2 regions of the Kitasatospora sp. NPDC001547 genome follow, and region 2 is predicted to be linked to the other one. Evidence: riboswitches for the same ligand, from Rfam matches in the RefSeq annotation. Region 2 holds a riboswitch; the other holds the start of a gene.
What was found. A riboswitch is a leader RNA that binds a small molecule or an ion and turns the genes downstream of it on or off. The one in region 2 is predicted to bind thiamine pyrophosphate.

Region 1 (10,789 bases), on a different contig from region 2:
AACGCCCTGGCGTTCATGAGCGCCTGCGGCGTGGTGCCGGAGGAGTTCAAGGCGGTCGAGTTCTTCTCCTCGCACGAGGCGCTGATCCTCGACTACGAGACCGCGCTGACCCGCGTGGACTCGCGCACCGGCGAGCTGTACGACGTCTCCGGCCACATGGTGTGGATCGGCGAGCGCACCCGCCAGCTGGACCACGCGCACATCGAGTTCGCCTCGAAGATCCGCAACCCGATCGGCGTCAAGCTCGGCCCGACCACCTCGGTGGACGACGCGCTCGCCCTGATCGAGAAGCTGGACCCGGAGCGCGAGCCCGGCCGCCTGACCTTCATCACCCGGATGGGCGCGGGCAAGATCCGCGACCACCTGCCCGGCCTGGTGGAGAAGGTCACCGCCTCCGGCGCCAAGCCGGTGTGGATCTGCGACCCGATGCACGGCAACACCTTCGAGGCCTCCAGCGGGCACAAGACCCGCCGCTTCGACGACGTCCTGGACGAGGTCAAGGGCTTCTTCGAGGTGCACCGCGCGCTCGGCACCCACCCGGGCGGCATCCACGTGGAGCTGACCGGCGACGACGTGACCGAGTGCGTCGGCGGCGGCGACGAGGTCATGGTGGACGACCTGCACCAGCGCTACGAGACGGCCTGCGACCCGCGGCTCAACCGCAGCCAGTCGCTGGACCTGGCGTTCCTGGTGGCGGAGATGTACCGCGGCCAGTAGGCCCGGTGCCCGTCCGATGTGACGAAGGCCCCTCCGGATTCGGGTTTCCCGAGCCCGGAGGGGCTTTTTCGTACCCGTTCCGCCGGGTAAGGTAAGCCTCAGCGAACTAAGGTAGACCTTGGTCAAGATCCACTCCGCTTCACCCCCGGGAGACACCGCGATGTACGTGTGCATGTGCCATGCGGTCACCGAGGACCAGGTGAAGAAGGCGATCGACGGCGGTGCCAACACCCCGCGCCAGATCGCGAAGGGCTGCCGGGCCGGCACCGACTGCGGCTCCTGCGTGCGCCGCATACAGGCGCTGCTCGGCGAGCACGGCGCCCGCCCCTGCCCGACCGCCCGGCTGGCCGCGAAGCTCGGGCTCGCGGATCCGGAGGCCCCGGAGGTCCCGGCGGAGCCGGCCGGGGAGGCCCGGGGGGCCGCCCCGGTGGTCCCGCTGCGAGCCGCCTGAGCGGTCCGGGCGGCCTGAGCGGCCCCTGGGCGGCCCGGGCGTACGGCCTCAGGACTCCGGCTGCTCGATGACCTGGGCGAGGTAGAGCGCCTCGCCGAGCTTCTCCAGCAGCTCCAGCTGGGTGTCGAGGTAGTCGATGTGGTGCTCCTCGTCGGCCAGGATGTCCTCGAAGATGTTCGCCGAGGTGACGTCGTTCTTGGCCCGCATCACCACGATCCCGCGCTTGAGCCGGTCGATCGCCTCGACCTCGATCTGGCGGTCCGCCTCGAACATCTCCTTGACCGTCTGGCCGATCCGGACGTGGAACAGCCGCTGGTAGTTGGGCAGCCCGTCCAGGAACAGGATCCGGTCGGTGAGCGTCTCGGCGTGCTTCATCTCGTCGAAGGACTCGTGCCGGGTGTACTTGGCGAGCTTCGTCCAGCCGAAGTTCTCCTGCATCTTGGCGTGCAGGAAGTACTGGTTGATCGCGGTCAGCTCGGCGGTGAGCTGCTCGTTGAGGAACTCGATGACCTCGGGATCGCCCTGCATGGTGGTGCCTCCTGCGCTCGTGCTGCTGCCGTGAGTCCTGCGTGTGTCCTGCGTGATCCTGTGCTGGGTCCTGCGCTGGGTCCTGTGCTGGGCATCCTGGCACCGCTTCGGGAGGAAATTCCAGTAAGTTCACACTCACTAGGACATGTGCCGGAATATCCGATTCATTCCGAAGGGCGCCGGCGGGCGATCGACCACTGGTCCGTACGGGCGGGGGCGCGAAGCCGTGGAAAGGGGCGCGCGCCGAGGCATGTCCGCCGTCTGTCACCATGGATCCATGGGTCAGTCGAAACACGAACCGCTTCCGCCGCCTGACCCGAGGCTCCCCCCGGGCCAGCGCGCGCAGCGCGGCTGGCCCGCCCTGCACTACGGGCCGGTGCCCCGCTTCAAGCCGCTGACCTGGGACCTCCAGGTGTTCGGTGCCACCGCCTCGGCGGAGAAGCACAGCTGGGACTTCGAGGCCTTCAACGCCCTGCCGCGCACCACCGTCGTCGGGGACCTGCACTGCGTGACCAAGTTCTCGGTCCTCGGCAACGAGTGGACGGGCGTGTCGGCCGCCGCCGTGCTCGACCTGGTGCCCCCCGCGCCCGGCGTCACCCACGTCATGGTCTGGGCCGAGTACGGCTACAGCGCCAACCTGCGGTTGGCCGACTTCGCCGACCCGCGCACCCTGCTCGCCACCCACCGCAACGGCGAGGCGCTCACCGCCGAGCACGGCTTCCCGGTCCGGCTGGTGGTGCCGCGGCTCTACGCCTGGAAGGGCCCCAAGTGGGTCCGCGCGGTGGAGTACATGCGGGCCGACCGGCGCGGTTTCTGGGAGGAGCGCGGCTACCACAACCTCGCCGACCCCTGGCGCGAGCAGCGGTACTCCTACCAGGAGGAGCCCGGCGACGGGCCGCTGCGCTGACCCCGCACCGGCCCCGGGAGTCCTAGAACAGCGAGAACTTGACCGTCACCGTGCTGCGCTGCGGGCGCCGCTCGCCCGCCGCCGGGCTCTGGCCGGACGAGGTGACCGCGCCGAACACGTCCCAGCCGCTGGTCTGCATGGTGAAGCCCGCCGCCTGGAGCGCCTTCTGCGCCTCGTCCCTGCTCATCCCGGTGACGTTCGGGACCGGCACCATGCCCTTGCTGACCACCAGCGCGACCGCGGAGTTCTCCTGCAGCAGCTGCCCGGCCGCCGGCGAGCTGCTGATCACCGAACCCTCGGGCACGGTGTCGTCGTAGGTCTCGGTCACCCCGCCCCTGGTCAGCTGGGCGCCGGTCAGGGCCGCGGCGGCGTCGGCGGAGCTCTTGCCGACGAGCTCCGGCACCGCGATCCGCTTGGGGCCCTTGGAGACGGTGACCGTGACGCTGTCGCTCTTGCGGGTGCGCGCGCCCACCCCGGGGTCGGTGGAGATCACCTGCCCGGACGGGACGGACTCGCTGAACACCTCGACGAACCTCCCGTGCAGGCCCGACTTGTCCAGGACCCGCTGCGCCTCGGCCCGGTCCTTGCCGAGCACGCCCGGCACCGAGCCGTACAGCCCCTGGGAGATGCCGTAGGTGGCGCCGCCGATCGCCAGCACGAGGGCGGCCAGCGCGGCCGTCCAGATCAGTGTCCGGCGCGGGAGACGGCGCAGCCGGCCCGGCCGGCGCTGCTGCACCGGGGTCGGCTCGTCGTACGGGCGGGGCTCGGCGAGCAGCTCGTCCATCAGCTCCGGCGGCATGTCCAGCACGCTGGTGCGCTCGGTGGGCGGGGCGTCGGCGGGCCGCGGCAGCGGCTGGATCACCGAGGTCGGCTCGCTGGTGGGGTAGCGCGGGCTGGGCCGGGTGGAGGCCGGCGGCTCGGCGTCCAGCTCGGCCGGGGCGAGGGTGCGGCGGACCCGCTGGAGGGCGGCGAGCAGCTCGACCGCGTCGTACGGGCGGGCGGCGGCCGACCGCGCGCAGGCGCCGGCGACTATCGCGTCCAGTTCGGGGCCGACGGCGGGGGCGACCAGGGAGGGGGCCGGGACGTCCTCGTGCAGGTGCTTGTACATGACCTGGACGGGGTTGTCGCCGGTGTGCGGGCGGCGGCCGGTGAGCATCTCGTACAGCAGGATGCCGGCCGCGTAGACGTCCACCCGCTGGTCGGTGGCGGCGTCCGGGAGGATCTGCTCGGGGGCCAGGTAGGAGACGGTGCCCATGACCGTGCCGCCGGTGGCGGTGGTGGTCGAGGTGGGCGCGCCGTCGGCGGTGCCGAGCACCCGGACCAGGCCGAAGTCGGCGACCTTGACCAGGCCGCCCTCGGTGATCAGCACGTTCTCGGGCTTGACGTCGCGGTGGACCAGCCCGGCCCGGTGGGCGGCGCCGAGCGCGGCCAGCACCGGCTCCAGCACGTCCAGCGCGGCCCGGACGGACAGCGCGCCGCGGTCGCGCAGCAGGTCGCGCAGGGTGCGGCCGGGCACGTACTCCATGGCGAGGAAGACGTGGCCGCCGTCCGCGCCCTGGTCGAAGACGTTGACCACGTTGGGGTGGGTGAGCTTGGCGACCGCCTTGGCCTCGCGGATGAAGCGGGCGGTGAAGCCCTCGTCGCCGGCCAGCGAGGGGTGCATCACCTTGAGCGCGACGACCCGGTCCAGCCGGGTGTCGGTGCCCCGGTAGACGGTGGACATCCCGCCGGTCGCGACGCGCTGCTCGACCCGGTACCGGTTGTCGAGCAGGGTGCCGATCAGGGGGTCGTGCAGTGCCATGTCCACCCGAGGAGTCTAGTGGCGGCCCCGGCGGCCGGGCCCGGAGGACGCCGCCGCCGGGCCCGGCTGTGCCCGGGTTGTGACACGCGGGCGCGTCAGAACGCGGGGTGCTCGCGGGTGTCCAGGTCGGCTAGGCCGGCCATCGCGGAGGAGGCCTCGGCGTGGAAGCGCCGCGGGATCCGGCCGGCCCGGTGGGCGAGCCGGCCGGCCTCGGCGGCGTGCCGCATCGCCCCGGCCATCAGCACCGGGTCCTGAGCCCGGGTCACCGCGGAGGCGAGCATCACCGCGGCGCAGCCCAGCTCCATCGCCAGCGCCACGTCGGAGGCGGTGCCGGCGCCCGCGTCCAGGATCACCGGGACGCCCGCGTTCTCCACGATCAGCTGGAAGTTGTGCGGGTTGCGGATGCCCAGGCCCGAACCGATCGGCGAGCCCAGCGGCATGACGGCCGCGCAGCCGACGTCCTCCAGCCTGCGGGCCAGCACCGGGTCGTCGTTGGTGTACGGCAGGACGGTGAAGCCGTCGTCGACCAGGGTCTCGGCGGCGTCCAGCAGCTCGATCGGGTCGGGCAGCAGGGTGCGCTCGTCGGCGATCACCTCCAGCTTGACCCAGTCGGTGCCGAGCGCCTCGCGGGCCAGCCGGGCGGTCAGCACGGCCTCGCCGGCGGTGAAGCAGCCGGCCGTGTTGGGCAGCACCCGGATGCCGTTGCGGGTCAGCACGTCCAGGACGGAGCCCTGGGTGGAGGCGTCGACCCGGCGCATCGCCACGGTGGTCAGCTCGGTGCCGGAGGCGAGCAGCGCGCGCTCCAGGACCTCCTGGCTGGGGGCGCCGCCGGTGCCCATGATCAGCCGGGAGGAGAAGGTCGTCCCGGCGATGGTGAGGCTGTCCCCATCGGTGGGGAGAAGGGCGTCGGCCATGGTTCAGCCTCCCTGCACGGCGGTGAGGATCTCGATCCGGTCGCCGGTGTTCAGCGCCGTCCCCGGCCACGAACCGCGGGGCACCACGGCCTCGTTGAGCGCGGCGGCGACACCGGTGTTGGCGGCGCTGACGGCGGACACCACCTCGGCGAGGGTGGTCGTGGCGGGCACCCGGCGGGGCTCGCCGTTGACGGTCAGGGCGATCTCGTGCCGGGCGGTCTCGTCGTGGGTGGTCTCGGTCATGCGGAGGCCTTCGTCGTGGAGCGGTCGGGGGAGAAGCGCAGGGGGGTGAACGGCCGTGCGAGCTCGGGGACTTCGCCGGTGGTCAGGTACTCGGCGAGCAGGTCGGCGGTTACCGGGGTGAGCAGCACGCCGTTGCGGTAGTGGCCGGTGGCGGCGACCAGCCCGGGCAGCGAGGTCGGGCCCAGCAGCGGGGCGTTGTCCGGCGAGCCGGGGCGCAGCCCGGCCGAGGTCTCCAGCAGCGGGAGTTCGGTGATGCCCGGGACCAACTCGTGGGCGTCGCGGAGGAGTTCGTACACCCCGCCGGCGGTGACGGTGGTGTCGTAGCCCTGCTCCTCGGTGGTCGCGCCGACCACCAGCTCGCCGTTCTCCCGGGGCACCAGGTAGAGGTGCCGGCCGCGGACGACGGCGCGGACGTTGCGGGACAGGAACGGGCGGTAGGCGTCCGGGACGTGCAGCCGCAGCACCTGCCCCTTCACCGGGCGGATCGCGGGCAGCACCCCCTCGGGCAGGCCGGGCAGCCGGTGGCTGTGCGGGCCGGCGGCGAGCACGGTCCGGTCCGCGGTCACGGTCTCGTGGGTGCTCAGGCGGGCGCCGGCCGCCCGGCCGTCGCCGACCAGCAGCTCGACCGCCTCGGCCCGGTGGACCAGGACACCGGCGCGCTCGCAGGCGAGGACCAGGGCCCGGAGCAGCCGGCGGCCGTCCACCTGGTGGTCCTCGGCCACGTGCAGGCCGCCGCGCACGCCGGGGGCGAGCATCGGCTCCAGCCTGCGGGCCTCCCGGCCGGTCAGCCAGGCCGAGTCCAGGCCGAGCCGCTGGTGGAAGGCGTGCAGTTCGCGCAGTTCCTCGCGGTCGTCGGAGTCCAGCGCGACGGCGAGCGTGCCGCACCGGCGGTAACCGGTGTCCTGGCCGCCGCTCGCCTCGGTGAGCTCGGCGGCGAAGGCCGCGTACCGCTCGTTCGAGGCCATCCCGAGGCGCAGCAGCGGCTCCTCGCCGTACTGCAGCTCGGTGACCGGGGCGAGCATCCCGGCCGCGACCTGGGCCGCGCCGCCGCCGGGGGAGGGGTCGACCACGATCACGTTCCGTAGACCGCGCTGGGCGGCGCGCCAGGCGACGGCGAGGCCGATGATCCCCCCGCCGATCACCAGCACCTCGGCGTGGGCGCCCGATGGCAAGCGTGACAAGGCTGCTCTTCTCCCTTCGCCGGTATGACCCGGATCAGGTTCGGACGGTCGCGGGCCGTGTCAGCCCGCCTCTCAGCCCGGTACGCCGGGCTCCCGTGTGGTGTCCCCACCTTAACGCCGGGGGTCGTCCCGGCCGAAGGCGCGTACGAGGCGTGGACGGGGGTGTGACGGCGGGGTGGGACAGCGGGGCGGGACGGCGGGGGATGCGGGACGGCCCGCGGCCGCCGGCCGGCGGCTGAGTACAGTGACGGGCGTGGCAGAGCTGAGCGGAACGGATCGGGTGGTCGTCGTCGGAGCCGGGCTGGCCGGGGCGCAGTGCGCCCTCAAGCTGCGGCAGGGCGGTTGGCGGGGGCGGATCGCACTGGTCGGCGAGGAGCCGCACGCGCCCTACGACCGGCCGCCGCTCTCCAAGGACGTGCTGCTCGGCAAGACCGACTCCACCGCCCTGGACATCGACTACGGGCAGCTCGGCATCGAGCTGCTCACCGGCCGCCGCGCCACCGGCCTGACCCCCGGCGTGCTGCACACTGACGGCGGCGACCTCCCGTACGGCTCGCTGGTGATCGCCACCGGCGCCGTCCCGCGCGCCCTGCCCGGTGCCGAGCGGGCGCACCTGCTGCACACCCTGGACGACGCCCTGGCGCTGCGCGCGCTGCTGCGCCCCGGGCTGCGGCTGGTGCTGGTCGGCGCGGGCTGGATCGGCGCCGAGGTGGCCACCGCGGCCCGCGCGGCGGGCTGTGCGGTGACGGTGGTCGAGGCCGGTCCGGCGCCGCTGCCCGGCGCGCTGCCGACGGAGATCGGTTCGGCGATGGCCGCCTGGTACGCCGAGGCCGGGGTCGACCTGCGCTGCGGGGTCGGCGTGGCCGCCGTCGAGCCCGGCGCGGTGCTGCTGGCGGACGGCTCGCACCTGCCCGCCGACGAGGTGGTGGTCGGCATCGGGGCGCGCCCGGCGACCGGCTGGCTGGCCGGCTCCGGGGTCGAGCTGGACCCGACCGGCGCCGTCGTGGTGGACGGGCGGCTGCGCACCTCGGTGCCCGGCGTCTTCGCGGCGGGCGACTGCGTCAGCTACCCCTCGGCCCGGGCGGGGGCCCGGCTGGCCGTCCAGCACTGGGACCACGCCCTGCAGTCCGGCGAGGCGGTGGCCGCCGCCGTGCTGGGCGCGGACGGGCCGGCCTACGACCCGGTGCCGTACTTCTGGTCCGAGCAGTTCGGGCGGATGGTCCAGTACGCCGGCCGGCACGCCGAGGGCGACCAGCTGGTCCGGCGCGGCGGCCCGCGGGACGCCGACTGGTCGGTGCTCTGGCTGCGCGACGGCGTGCCCAGCGCGCTGCTGACCGTGGACCGGCCGCGCGACCTCACCCAGGGGCGCCGGCTGATCGAGCGCGGCACCGCGCTGGATCCGGTCCGCGCGGCGGACCCGGCGGTGCCGCTGAAGGCGGCCACGGCGTAGGGCCGTGTGCGCGGGAGGCGTCCGAGGTGGCAGTCTGGTGCCGTGAGCGAGATCGATGCCAAGACTGAAGCCCTGGTCCCCGAGTGGCTGTACCTGCCCGACATCTCCGAGAAGTGGGGTGTGCTGGTCACCGAGGTCCGCAACATGGTCAAGAAGGGTGACCTGATCGCGGTCCGCCGCGGCCCCAACAAGTCCCTGCAGGTCCCGGCCGCCTTCATCGACGAGGACGGCCCGGTCAAGCACCTGGTCGGGCTGCTGACCGTGCTGCGGGACAGCGGGTTCTCCGACGACGAGATCATCGCGTGGATGTTCACCGAGGACGAGTCGTTGCCCGGGACCCCGGTGCAGGCGCTGTGGGAGAACCGGGCGACCGAGGTCAAGCGCCGCGCCCAGGCCATGGCGCTGTGACCACCGACCCGCGCGCCCGGCTCGCCGACGCCCGGCTGTACCTGTGCACCGACGCCCGCCGCGAGCAGGGCGACCTCGCCGAGTTCCTGGACGCGGCGCTGGCGGGCGGGGTGGACATCGTCCAGCTGCGCGACAAGGGCCTGGAGGCCAAGCAGGAGCTGGAGGCCCTGGAGGTCTTCGCCGACGCCTGCCGCCGGCACGGCAAGCTGCTGGCCGTCAACGACCGCGCCGACGTCGCCCACGCGGCCCGGCCGGACGTGCTGCACCTCGGCCAGGACGACCTGCCGGTGCCCGCGGCCCGGGCGATCCTCGGCGAGGACGTGCTGATCGGCCGTTCCTGCCACGCCGAGTCCGAGGTGGACGCGGCGCTCGCCGAGCCCGGCGTGGACTACTTCTGCACCGGCCCGGTCTGGCCGACCCCGACCAAGCCGGGCCGCCCGGCGCCGGGCCTCGGCCTGGTCTCGTACGCGGCGAAGCAGGCCACCGACCGGCCGTGGTTCGCGATCGGCGGGATCGACCTCGGCAACCTGGACGAGGTGCTGGCGGCCGGTGCCCGCCGGATCGTCGTGGTGCGGGCCGTCACCGCCGCGGCGGACCCGCGGGCGGCCGCCGCCGAGCTGTCCCGCCGGGTGCGCGCGGCGCTCTGACCGACCCGGTCCGCAGGACCCCGCCCGAGGCCGTCGCCGTCCGTCAGTACTTGCGGACGGTGGCGGCCTCGGCCAGTGCCAGCAGTACCGTACGGGCCCGCTCGTCGGCGAGCGGCGCGGCCTCCAGCGCGGCCAGCGACTGGCGCATCAGCGCCTCGATCCGGCGCTCCACCAGCTCCGGCGCGCCGCTGCGGGCGACCAGCTCGCGCAGCTCGGCGACCTCCGGGGCGGCCAGGTCCGGCGCGCCGAGCCGCTCGTCCAGGTGCCGGGCGTCGGCGGCCGGCAGGCCCCGCATCGCGTGCGCGACCAGCAGGGTGCGCTTGCCCTCGCGCAGGTCGTCCCCGGCGGGCTTGCCGGTGACGGCCGGGTCCCCGAAGACGCCGAGCAGGTCGTCGCGCAGCTGGAAGGCCTCGCCGAGCGGCAGGCCGAACGCCCCGAGCGCCTCGACCAGCTCCGGCCCCGCGCCGGCCAGCAGCGCCCCGACCTGGAGCGGCCGCTCGATGGTGTACTTCGCGGACTTGTAGTGCAGTACGGTCCGGGCCCGGTCCAGCGCGCCCTCGTCCGTCGAGTCGCCGGCCACCGGCTCCAGCACGTCCAGGTACTGGCCGAGCATGACCTCGGTGCGCATCAGGTCGAACGCCGGCTTGGCGGCGAGGACGGCGGCGGGCTCCAGGCCGGAGCGCAGGAACAGCTCGTCGCACCAGATCAGCAGCAGGTCGCCGAGCAGTACCGCGGCCGAGGTGCCGTACTGCTCGCGGTCGCCGCGCCAGCCGTTGTCGCGGTGCAGCGCCTCGAAGCGGCGGTGGACCGAGGGCAGGCCGCGGCGGGTGTCGCTGCGGTCCATCAGGTCGTCGTGCACCAGGGCGCTCGCCTGGAGCAGCTCCAGGGCGGCGGCCGCGTTGGCGACCGCCTCGCCGGTGGCGCCCCCGGCCGGGCCGCCGGCGGCGCGCCAGCCCCAGTAGCAGAAGGCCGGACGCAGCCGCTTGCCGCCGTCCAGCAGGAAGTCGCGCAGCGCGTCGGCGGCGGGGACCAGCTGGGGCGAGATCTCGGCGAGCAGCACGGACTGGCCGTCCATGAACGCGGCGAGCGCCGCGTTGACGCGGGTGCGGACGTCCTCCACGTCGATGGGGTTGGCCGGCCGGGTGCTGGACGAGGTCACGATGGGGCTCCGCTGGTTGTCTGGGGTGCAGCAAGCGTAGCGGTGCGGCTGGGAACGGGTGTGCGAGCGGCCCGCCGGGGGCGCGGGAGCGGTGCCGTGAGCCGTTCCGAACGGAAACGGAACATCGTCCATCAGTTGTCTCAATAGATGGAATCCAGCTGTCCGGCCCCTTCGAAGGCCCGATAGCCTGCCAGCATGGCACTCGGAATCGCTTCCACGAGAACGGATCGCGCACTGACGGTGCGCGAACTCCTGGCGGCCGGTAAGCGCTCCTTCTCCTTCGAGTTCATGCCGCCGCGCACCGAGGTCGGCGAGCAGAGGCTCTGGGACGCCATTCGGCGGCTCGAACCGCTCGACCCCAACTTCGTCTGCATGACGTACGG
Region 2 (10,789 bases):
ACCGTGACCGCCGTCAGGACCAGCCCGGCCGCGCCGCCGCCGTGCGCGGAGGCGGCCCAGCCGAGGGCGAAGTACAGCGCGGCGTCGCCCAGCAGTCCGGCCTGGACGCCGGCCAGCCAGCACAGGTACGTCCGGGGCAGCGCCGCCGGGGTCGGGGCGCCGGAACCGGCGGTGGTACCGGTGGCGGTGCTGGAACGGGAGGCGGTGCCGGTGGTCATGCCGGGCGACGCTAGGGCCCTCGACCAGGTCGAGGGCAAAACGCGGCTACCGCCGGGCCACCGGCTCCTGGATCTCGGTGACCCAGCCCGCCGGGTCGTCCGGGCACTCCAGGTACAGCTCCCGGGCGTAGCCGGCCGAGCGGTAGCCGTTCTCGTCGATGAAGCGGGCCAACTCCTGGACGGTGCCCAGCACTTCGTCCATCGCGCCGCGGTGCACGATGGTCGCCGCCGCCTCGATCGGCGGCAGGTCGAGCACCTCGAAGTCGTGCCCGTCCGGCCGCACCGCCGGGCCGACCGGGACGGCGGCCAGCACCAGCACCGAGCCGCCGCCCTCCGGCGCCTCCCGGTAGTGGGCGACGGACGGGCCGGCCGCCTCGATCCCGGCCGCGGCCAGCCGCCGGCACAGCTCGGCGAACAGCGGCCCGATCACCGGTCCGATGTCCTCCGGCTCGTAACTCGCGGCCACACCGGCCAGTTGGGCCACCCGGACGGGCGGCACCGGCTTCACCACGACATCGTGCGCGGACATGGTCCCCTCGCTCTCGATCGTCCGGAGCCTCGCCTCCACCCGGGCCAGCCGCAGCTCGTCGGCCGCGATCGCCTCGGCGAGCTGGGCCCGCCGCAGCCGCAGCATCCCGCGCAGTTCGGCCGCGTCCACCCGCTCGTCCAGGACGTCCCGGACCTGCTGGAGGGTGAAGCCGAGTTCCTTGAGCGCGATCACCCGGTTGAGCCGGGCGAGTTGGGACGCCTCGTACGAGCGGTACCCGCTGACCGGGTCCACCCGGGCGGGCCGCAGCAGCCCGATCGCGTCGTAGTGGCGCAGCATCCGCACCGACACCCGGCCGTGGCTGGCGAAGTCTCCGATGTTCAACATGGTGCGACCACTCCACCCCCTGCCACCGTGTCAGGGTCAACCCCGACCGCCCGCCGCCCCCGGGAAACACCGAGGGCGGGTGCCGAACGATGTCGGCACCCGCCCTGAGCAGGTGGTTCCCTACCGGCGGAGAGCGTGGGATTCGAACCCACGGTACGGGGTCACCGCACGACAGTTTTCAAGACTGTTCCCTTAGGCCGCTCGGGCAGCTCTCCAGGCGGAGGTCAGCCTAACGGGTCCGGCGGGGTTCGGCGCACACGTTTGGGCACGGGCGGGGGTCACGGCTGGTCGCCGACCCGCTCGGCCAGCGTGACCTTGGTGTTGAAGTTCTGGCCGTTGCGGGTGTACTCGACGTCGACGGTCTCGCCGGGCTTGTGCGTCCAGATCCGGCTGACCAGGGCGGGGCCGTTGTCGATCGGGACGCCGCCGAGCTTGGTGATGACATCGCCCGGCTTGAGCCCCGCCTTGTCCGCCGCGCCGCCGGGGGTGACGGCGGGCTGGCCCTGGATGTCCTTGGTCTGGATCTGCGCGCCGTCGCCCTTGTAGTCGTCGTTGCGCAGCACGTCGAGCTTGGCGTAGACCGGCTTGCCGGTCTTGATCAGGGTGTCCGCGACCCACTTGGCCTGGTTGATCGGGATGGCGAAGCCGAGGCCGATGCTGCCGGCCCGGCCGTTGGACGAGGCGTTGGACTGGATCGCCGAGTTGATGCCGATCACCGCGCCGCCGGAGTCGAGCAGCGGGCCGCCGGAGTTGCCGGGGTTGATCGAGGCGTCGGTCTGGAGGGCGTTCATGTACGAGGCCTGCGAGCCGGTCTCGTCGCCGGAGGCCACCGGGCGGTCCTTGGCGCTGATGATGCCGCTGGTGACGGTGGACTCCAGGCCGTACGGCGCGCCGATCGCGACGGTGGCGTCGCCGACGTTGACCTTGTCGGAGTCGGCCAGCGGCAGCGGGGCCAGCTTGCTCTTGGGCGGGTTGTCGATCTTGATCACGGCGACGTCGTAGCCCTCGGCGTGGCCCAGCACGGAGGCGCCGTAGGAGCTGCCGTCGGCGAACTTGACGGTCAGTTTGCCGCCGTTGAGGGTCGGCGCGACCACGTGGTTGTTGGTGAGGATGTGGCCCTCGGTGTCGAAGACGAAGCCGGTGCCGGTGCCCGACTCGCCGTTGCCCTGCGCCTTGATGGTGACGACGCTGGGCAGCGCCTTCTGCGCGATGGCGGCGATCGAGCCGGGGGCGGGCTCGTTCTTCTGGGTGTCGCTGGCCTGGACGGTGGTGCTGCGGTGGTCGTTCGCGGAGCCGGCGCTGTCGGAGCGGTCGGCGACGGTCACGCCGAGCACGCCGCCGGCCACACCGGCGACCAGCGCGACGGCCGTCATCAGCGCGACCAGGCCGCCGCGCTTCTTGCGCGGGCCGCCGGGGCCGCCGGGGTGCTCCGCCGGGTAGCCGAGCGGGCCCGCCGGGCCGCCGGGGTAGCCCGCGCCGCCGGAGGCGGAGTCGTGGGGCCCCCAGCCGCCGAGCGGCTGGCCGGCCCCGAAGGGGTGGTGGCCGTGCGCGGCGGGGGCGGCGGGAACGGCCGGGGCGGCGCCGTACCCCTCGTGCGGACCGGCGGCGGGGACACCGTGGGTCGGGGTGGCGTACGGGTTGCCGGCCGGCGGCAGCGCCGGGGCGGCGGGCGCGGCGGCGGCCGGGGCCGCCGGAGCCTGCGGGGCGGGCGGCAGGACGGGCGGCGGCGCGTCGATGTACCCGGTGGCCGGGTCGACGGCCGGCTCCCCGGCGGCGGCCACGGGCGCGGCCGGGGCCTGCGGCGCGGACACCTTGGTGAAGGCGACGGTGGGCTTGTGGCCGCCCTCCGCCTGGACCCCGTCCGCCGGAACACCCGGCGCCGGGACGCCCTCGGCCGACCCGGCGTCGACGGGCGGAGCCGCCTCGACGGCAGCGGCCCCGGCCGCGCCCGCCTCCGGCTCCGGCACCCGCCGGAAGGCCATGGTCGGCTTGTGCCCGCCCTGAGCGGGGCCCTCGGAAGCGGACTCGGCCGCCCCCAGGCCTGCGGGCTGCTCCCCCTGCGGCCCGGTGGGCCCAACCTCGCGCTCGGTGCTCACGGACGACCTCCATAGCTGGCAGAACCAAGGACCATAGTTTTTCGCACTGTCGATTCGTTTGCCGTAAGGACCCCTCTGAAGAACTCATAAGAATCCTTAGCCCGCACCGACACCGACCCGGTACGGGCCCGGTACGGACACCGGCACCGACCCGGTACGGACACCGGCACCAGCACCGACGCCGGTACCGACGGCCGAGGCTCCCCTCCCCGCCGGGCGTCCCGCGATGCGGACCGCACGCCCTCGGCCTTGGGTGTTCGCCCCCGCGCCGGTTAGCCTGTCGCTCCAAACTGACACGCGGGAGCTTGGACCCACCAGGCTGAGAGTGCGCATGTCGACCGTACGCCACACGAGTGACGGCCGTTCGAGGGGGCGCTGACCGCCGGAACCTGTCCGGGTAATGCCGGCGTAGGGAGTATCGGCCATGCCGCCTGCTTCGCCATCCTCTTCTTCGGGCGCGAACGCCCCCGCTTCCGGTCCGGACGCCCCGCCTCCGGGCGCGACCGCCGTCCTGGAGCGCCCCGACCACGTCGAAGCGCCCCTGGTCCTGGACACCGAGCCGCCGCGCACGCTGCGCTTCCGGGACCACTTCGCGCTCTGGATGAACCTGGGCGTCAGCCTGATCGGCTTCTCCACCGCCGCCACCGTGCTCGGCGCCCCCGGCAGCGAGCTGTCGCTGGCCGCCGCGGTGACCGCGATCACGGTCGGCACGGCGGTCGGCACCGCGATGCTGGGCGTGGCCTCGCTGATCGGCGCCCGGACCGGCGCCCCCGCGATGGCGAACCTGCGCGGGCTGTTCGGCACCCGGCTCTCGTACCTGCCGACGGTGCTGAACATCGTCCAGTGCGTCGGCTGGGGCGTGTTCGAGCTGCTGACCATCTCGGCGGGCGCCCAGACCGTCGCGCACACCACCGGCTACCGCTGGCTGTTCGTCCTGCTCGCGGGCGCGCTGACCACCGCGCTGACCATCTGGCCGCTGGGCTCGATCGCGGTGCTGCGCCGCTTCGTGGCCGGGGCGGTCGCGGTGGCGATGGTGTACTTCACCGTCCAGCTGGGCCGCCAGGGCGTGCCGGACCCGGGCGCGGGCAACTGGCACGGCTTCCTGGGCGCCACCGACGCGATGATCGCGGTGTCGGTCTCCTTCGTCCCGCTGGCCGCCGACTACACCCGGCACTCGCGCACCCCGCGCTCGGCGTTCTGGGGCAGCTTCTCCGGCTACACGATCGCCCAGGTCTGGTGCTACGTGCTCGGCCTGATGGCGCTGCTGCAGTCGGACGGCGACCCGAACCGGATCTTCGACTCCTTCCTCGGGGTCTGGGCCGGCTGGCTGTTCCTGCTGGTGCTGGTGCTGCGCGAGACCGACCAGTCCTTCGCCAACGTGTACTCGACCGCGATGTCGGTGCAGAACCTGCTGCCGAAGGTCGACCGCCGGGTGCTCTCCGGGGCGATCGGCGCGCTGACCACCGTGCTGGCGCTGCAGATCGACGAGTTCACCGACACCTACTACGGCTTCCTCGGCCTGATCGGCTCGGTGTTCGTACCGCTGCTGGCGGTGCTCGCGGTGGACTACTTCCTCGGCGCCGGCCGGCGCGGCTGGAACCTCTCCGCCGACGCGCCGTCCCGCTGGCTGATGCTGCTGCCGTGGGCACTGGGCTTCGCGGTCTACCAGCTCATCGCGCCGACCGGGGTGGCCGACTGGTGGACGGAATTCTGGACCTCCGCCCGGCAGGCGCTGCACTTCAGCCCGCAGGAGTGGACCTCGGCCTCGCTGTTCGCCTTCGTGGTGCCGGCGCTGGTCACCTGGGCGCTCACCCCGCTCGGCCGCCGCACCGCCGGGCGCTGAACGGGAACCGCCGGGCACCGAGCGGACGGAGGCGGCCCCACAGGTTGGGGCCGTCTTCGTCCGCGCTTCACCTCCGCCGCCTATCGTTGGGCCCGTGACCAGCCCAGACCTGTCCTCGACGGCGGCGCGCACCGTGCCGCCCGTCCAGGTGATCGCCCACCGCGGTTCCTCCCACGCCCTGCCCGAGCACACCCTCGCGGCCTACCGGCGCGCGCTCGACGAGGGCGCGGACGCGCTGGAGTGCGACGTCCGGGTCACCGCCGACGGCGCGCTGGTCTGCGTCCACGACCGCCGGATCGGCCGGGTCTCCAACGGCCGGGGCACCGTCTCGGCCATGACCCTCGCCGAGCTAGAGGCGTACGACTTCGGCGCCTGGAAGACCGGCCGCCCCAGCACCGACCCGGAGCTGCGCGGCGTGCTGCGGCTGGAGCGGCTGCTGGAGCTGGTGGTGGAGTGCGGCCGCCCGGTGGACCTGGCGATCGAGACCAAGCACCCGGTGCGCTTCCGCGGCCGGGTGGAGACCGAGCTGCTGCGGACGCTGGAGCGCTTCAAGATCGGCGCGACCCGGGACGGCGACCGCCCGTCCGCCCGGATCATGAGCTTCTCCTCGGTCGCCCTGAGCCGGGTGGCCGCCACCGCACCGGAGTACCGGCGGGTCTTCCTGTTCGAGCGGACCGTGCCGCTGCTCGGACGGCTGCGGCCGGGCTCGCCGCTGCCGGGCGGGGCGCGGATCGCAGGCCCGGGCATCGAGCTGGTGCGGGCCCGCCCGCAGCTGGTGACCCGGCTGCGCGAGCTGGGGCACGAGGTGCACGTGTGGACGGTGGACGAGCCGGCCGACGTCGAGCTCTGCCTGGAACTCGGGGTGTCCGCGATCATCACCAACCGGCCCGCGGAGGTGTTGGCGCAGCTCGGCCGGTGATCCGCCGACGCACCGATCGCGGTACCCCGCCGATCCGATCACTCTGGTCGGCAGTCAAACCTTCCTCGCGCGATATTGCCGGAATTCTTGCGCCCGGGCGACGCAGGGTGAGCGCGGAATGACCTGATGTCGACGGTCGGGCGTCCCGCCCGAAATGGGCCCGCGGGATCGTCCGGTGCTCGTTTCCGACGCATTACCAAGGGGCATCTCTCCCTCGGCATACGCTGAAGGAGGTCCGGGGGTGGCGTTGATGGTGGCGCGTGAAGTGCCGACTTCATCGACCATGGCAGTGCCGCACGGCCCAGCGAGTGTCGGGGTCGCACGGCGCCGACTGCGTCGAGATCTGGGTGACCGGCAGATACCGGAACCGGTCATCGATGATGCTGTTCTGATCCTTTCCGAGCTGTTGAGCAACGCCTGTCGGTACGCCCGCCCGCTCGGCCCGCTGTCGGCCCTGGGCCGCAGCGCCCGGGCCGAGGTTCTCGGGCAGGTGCTGGTCGGCGTCCCGTCCGGGCCGCACTCCGCGCAGGGCGGCCGGAAGCCCGCCGAGGGCTCGGACGAGCCGGACGGCGGGGTGCTGGTCCGCTGGCAGATGCACGCCGACGGGGTGCTCACCCTGGAGGTCACGGACGGCGGGGCGGCCACCCGGCCGCTGCCCGCCAGTCCCTCGCTGACCTCGCGCGGCGGCCGCGGCCTGAGCATCGTCGACCAGCTGGCCAGCGACTGGGGCGTGCGCGACGCCCCCGGCGAGGTCACGGTCTGGGCGGCGCTGCCCGCCCGGGCCCGGCACGCCCGGCGCACCGGAGGCGATGCCCGTAGCGCGTGAGCCGAGCTCGGGGAATGTGTCGTTAGGCTTCCCGGGACACAGGACCACCGTTCCCGGGAGAGCCGCAGCATGGGCAAGAAGGCCGCCAAGAAGGCGCCGCAGCGCCAGTCCACCACCGCCGTCACGGGCGAGGTCCCCGTGGTCGGGGCCCGCGAGGACTGCCCCTGCGGCTCGGGCCGCCGGTACAAGGCGTGTCACGGCCGGGAGGCCTCGCACGCGGTGCAGGAGCTGGTGCACCGCCCGTTCGAGGGCCTGCCGGGCGAGGCGGACTGGGTGGCCCTGCGCGAGCTGGTGCCCGCCGCCACGGCGCCGCTGACGCTGGCCGCCGGGGTGGCCGAGGGCGCGACCGGTGACGTCCCGTCGGTGACCCTGGCCACCGTGCTGCCGCTGGCCTGGCCGGCCCTGCGCCGCCAGGACGGCTCGATCCTGCTCGGCCTGCAGACCCAGTCCGCCTCCGGCGACCTCAGCCGCGACCTCGCGGACGCCCTGGAGCTGGCCCTGGCCACCGAGCCGGGCAGCCCGGTGCCGGCCCGCCGGACCGTCCCGGGCGGGCGCCGCCTGCAGGACCTGCTGGACACCACCGCGGCGTTCGCGCCCACCGTGCACACCGGCTTCGAGTTCTGGCTGGAGGACGCCGAGGCCGCCACCGGTGAGGTCGCCGCCTCCCTGGAGCGCGCCAACGCCTCGGCCATCCCGACCGAGAAGCTCGCCGGCGTGGACGCCGCCTACTGGTGCGGCACCCCGGACAAGAACCACCTGCGCTGGGTGATGACCGTGCCCGAGGAGCGGCTGCTGGACGCGCTGGCCCGGCTGAACGCGGCCGGCGAGGCCTCGCTCGGCGCGGACACCCGCCTGGTGGGCTCCTTCCGCGCCCACGGCCTGACCGTCCCGGTGTGGGACCTGCCGCTCGCGATGACCGCCGCCGACTGCGAGAAGCCGGCCGCCGAGTTCGCCGAGCGGCTCGCCGCGGTGCTCGCCGACGGAACGCCGCTGAGCGCCGAAGAGCGGCGCGCCCGCGCGAACCTGGTGAACCGTCAGGTCACCTTGAACTAAAGCGCGCGGGATCCGCGTGATACGCGTCACATTGTCGCGGTGAACGCGCAATTTCCGGGCGTGGAGGGCGTCTTGGAAATTGGCGCGGGCGCAGATCCTTGTTACTGTCTAAAGAGTCCGGCCGCTGGTGCATCCCCCGTCGCCAGCGGTCGGATCTTTTGTTTTTCCGGGGCGCCCCGGTGAACCGCTCCGGCGTCCGCCCCGTTCCGGTGATCCTCAGTAGGCCGGACGTCCGCGATCGAGCCGGACCGTCGCCTCCACCAACTCCCCCAGCAGCGGCCCGACCTGCGGCAGCCAGACCCCGCCGCCGACGCCCGGTCGCGGCGCCATCACCCAGCGCACCCGACCGGCCGCGCCGCCGGGCGGCAGCGGCAGGAAGCCGCCCGCCCCGTGGTAGCGCAACGATCCCGGCACCCAGGGGAGTTGGGCGAGCATCTCGCCGAGCACGTCCAGCGAGTACGGGGCCACCAGCAGCGCGTAGCGGCCCGGCATCGCCAGCACCGGCCCGAGCGGCAGCCGCAGCGCGCCCAGGTAGCCCAGCGCCCGGGCGCCGGCCGCCGCGGGCAGGCTGACCGCCGAGACCGTGGAGCCGGTGGCGGCCAGCACCGGCGCGTCCGGACTCTGCCGCTCCCACCACCAGCGCACCATCCGGGCGTCCGTGGTGGCGGCCAGCAGCGAGGGGTCGTGCGGGTGCGCGCCGGGGACGGTGCAGTCCGGGTCGCCGCAGGAGCAGCGGCCGTCGCGCAGCACGGTGCCGGGCACCACGGGCCAGCGGTGGTCCACGGCGGCCGCCAGGGCCGCGGTCAGCCGGGCGGAACGCTCCTCCGACCGGTCCTTCGGGTTCTCACGCATGGCGCTCGTTCCTTTCCCTGACCGCTCGGTTCGCTCCGCTCCGCCGGCGTCCGTCGGGATCCTCCGTGCGGGCCCGCCGCGGCGGGGCCCCGGACTGCGCGAAGCGGGGCGGGCGGCAGGACGGGCGGCGCGGCTACGACGTGGAGCAGGTGTGGAGCACGACATGAAAGGGCCGAACACCGGCCCAGCCCTTGGAACGAGAATCCCGTACGCGACCGGATGGACGCCGCCCGGGCGCGCTTGGTTCCACCGTACGAGTGAGAGTGTTCCGGCCGGCGCGGCTCGCGGGCGGCACGGACATACGATCCGGACGGCCGCCCGGTCCGTCCTCCCGGTTCTGCCCGTTCGCGGCCCGCTCCATGCCTCCCGCCCACCCGGCGCGCGCACGGACCCCGCACGCCCCCTGACCGGGGCGCGAGCGATGTGGAACCGGCCACCGCGTCGTCCTGGATCTGGACATGCCCCGAATGGCCTGTGTAGAAGTGGTGGCATTGCTGTCGATCAATGACGAGTAGTAGCGAATCGAGGCGAAACACGCCCTTAGGCCGTGCTCGCTCCACATTGGCCGCATCTGGGGGTTTCGCATGGCACGTAGCACCGCGTCAGGAGTGACGGCATGAACGAGTCCCACCCGTCGGCGGCCCTCCCCCCGACGACGACCGCCGAGCCGGGCGAACCCGGCTGCGCCGGCGGGCTCACCGTCCTCGACCCGCCGGGCCTGCCCGGCCCCGTCGACGCCCCGGACGGCACGCCGGACGCCCGCGCGGAGCCGTCCACCGCGGTGCAGGACCGTTTGGCCGGACGCCTGTCCGATATCACCAGCCTGCACGAGCACACCGAGCGGCTCGTCCGCGCCCGCGGACTGGCCGCCGTCCTGGACACCGTCCTCGCCTCCGGCGCCGCCCTGCTCGGCGCCCGGCGCGGCGTCCTGGTCACCAGGCAGCCCGGCGGCGGGCCCGGACAGCCGGTCGGCTTCGGCCTCGACCGCGCCAGCCTCGGCGCCCTGGAGACCGTCCCGACCGAGCAGAGCATGCTGGCCCGGCTGCTGCGCGAACGGGACCGGCCCGCCCAACTGCACTCCCGCGACCTCGCCGAGGATCCGGCCACCGGCGCCCGGCTGCGCGAACTCGCCGTCCACCTCGGCCTCGGCGGCGCCTACGGCCTGCCGCTCGCCACCGTCGAGGACGGCCCGCTCGCCGCCGCCCTCTGGTTCTACGACGAGCCCGCCGAACCGACCGCCTGCCGGCGCGACCTGGCCCGCCACTACTGCGAGATCGCCGCCCCGCTGCTCGCCAAGCAGCTGGAGGCGGACCGGATCTCGCGCACCACCGAGGCGCTGCGCCGCGGCCTGCTGCCGGACCGGCTCCCCCGGGCCGCCGGGCTGCGGCTGGCCGCCCGGCTCGTCCCGGCCGGCCTGGAGCGCTCCTGCGGCAGCGACTGGTACGACGCGATCCCGCTGCCGGACGGCACCATCGGCCTCACCGTCGGCTCCGTCTCCGGCGACGGCCCCGGCGCGGGCCCCGGCTCCGCCCCCGGCGCGGCCGCCGCGATGGGCCGGATCCGGGCCGCGCTGCGGGCGTACGCGGTGCTGGAGGGCGAGGACCCGGTCTCCGTCCTGGGGGACCTGGAACTGCTGCTCAAGACCACCGAGCCGACCCGCACCGCCACCGCCGTCTACGCCTGGCTCGAACCCGAGGAGCGCCGGATCACCCTGGCCGGCGCCGGGCACTGCCCGCCCGTCCTGGTCGGCCGGCACGGCGCCGAGTTCGTGGAGACCTCGCTCTCCGCCCCGCTCGGCATGCTGGCCTGCTGGGAGGCCCCCGGGGTGGAGTTCACCGCCGAGCGCGGCGACACCCTGCTGCTGTACACCGAGGGCCTGGCCCGCCGCTGCGGCCCGACCCTGCACGCCGGCCAGGCCAACCTGCGCCGGGCCGCCGCCGACGCCCCGCGCGACGTGCGGATCGACCCGGACCGGCTCTGCGCCCACCTGCTGGCCGTCTGCCCGGACCCGGAGGCCGGGGGCGCGGCCACCGACGACCTGATGCTGCTGGCGGCCCGCTTCGAGTGACGGTTCGATCCCGGAACAACCGGGCGGCCGGTCGTCCGTA

Region 1: linked by a shared signal. The riboswitch ahead of thiO (glycine oxidase ThiO) and the one ahead of ACFY0X_RS11480 (purine-cytosine permease family protein) in region 2 are both predicted to bind thiamine pyrophosphate.

What each region holds. Positions count from the first base shown of each region.
Region 1 is NZ_JBIAVL010000002.1:511,738-522,526, forward strand. It holds gene ACFY0X_RS05060 (class II 3-deoxy-7-phosphoheptulonate synthase) at 1-717, shown strand, start outside; gene ACFY0X_RS05065 (bacterioferritin-associated ferredoxin) at 878-1,168, shown strand; gene bfr (bacterioferritin) at 1,217-1,696, opposite strand; gene ACFY0X_RS05075 (molybdopterin-dependent oxidoreductase) at 1,974-2,603, shown strand; gene pknB (Stk1 family PASTA domain-containing Ser/Thr kinase) at 2,626-4,404, opposite strand; gene ACFY0X_RS05085 (thiazole synthase) at 4,500-5,318, opposite strand; gene thiS (sulfur carrier protein ThiS) at 5,322-5,561, opposite strand; gene thiO (glycine oxidase ThiO) at 5,558-6,742, opposite strand; TPP riboswitch at 6,737-6,849, opposite strand; gene ACFY0X_RS05100 (NAD(P)/FAD-dependent oxidoreductase) at 6,987-8,192, shown strand; gene ACFY0X_RS05105 (Rv2175c family DNA-binding protein) at 8,235-8,600, shown strand; gene thiE (thiamine phosphate synthase) at 8,597-9,247, shown strand; gene ACFY0X_RS05115 (polyprenyl synthetase family protein) at 9,291-10,406, opposite strand; gene metF (methylenetetrahydrofolate reductase [NAD(P)H]) at 10,602-10,789, shown strand, end outside.
Region 2 is NZ_JBIAVL010000005.1:134,301-145,089, reverse strand. It holds gene ACFY0X_RS11500 (MFS transporter) at 1-218, opposite strand, end outside; gene ACFY0X_RS11495 (MerR family transcriptional regulator) at 265-1,092, opposite strand; tRNA gene ACFY0X_RS11490 (tRNA-Ser) at 1,220-1,307, opposite strand; gene ACFY0X_RS11485 (S1C family serine protease) at 1,371-3,074, opposite strand; TPP riboswitch at 3,476-3,620, shown strand; gene ACFY0X_RS11480 (purine-cytosine permease family protein) at 3,613-5,031, shown strand; gene ACFY0X_RS11475 (glycerophosphodiester phosphodiesterase) at 5,126-5,950, shown strand; gene ACFY0X_RS11470 (ATP-binding protein) at 6,201-6,776, shown strand; gene ACFY0X_RS11465 (DUF5926 family protein) at 6,846-7,829, shown strand; gene ACFY0X_RS11460 (bifunctional DNA primase/polymerase) at 8,046-8,681, opposite strand; gene ACFY0X_RS11455 (PP2C family protein-serine/threonine phosphatase) at 9,298-10,749, shown strand.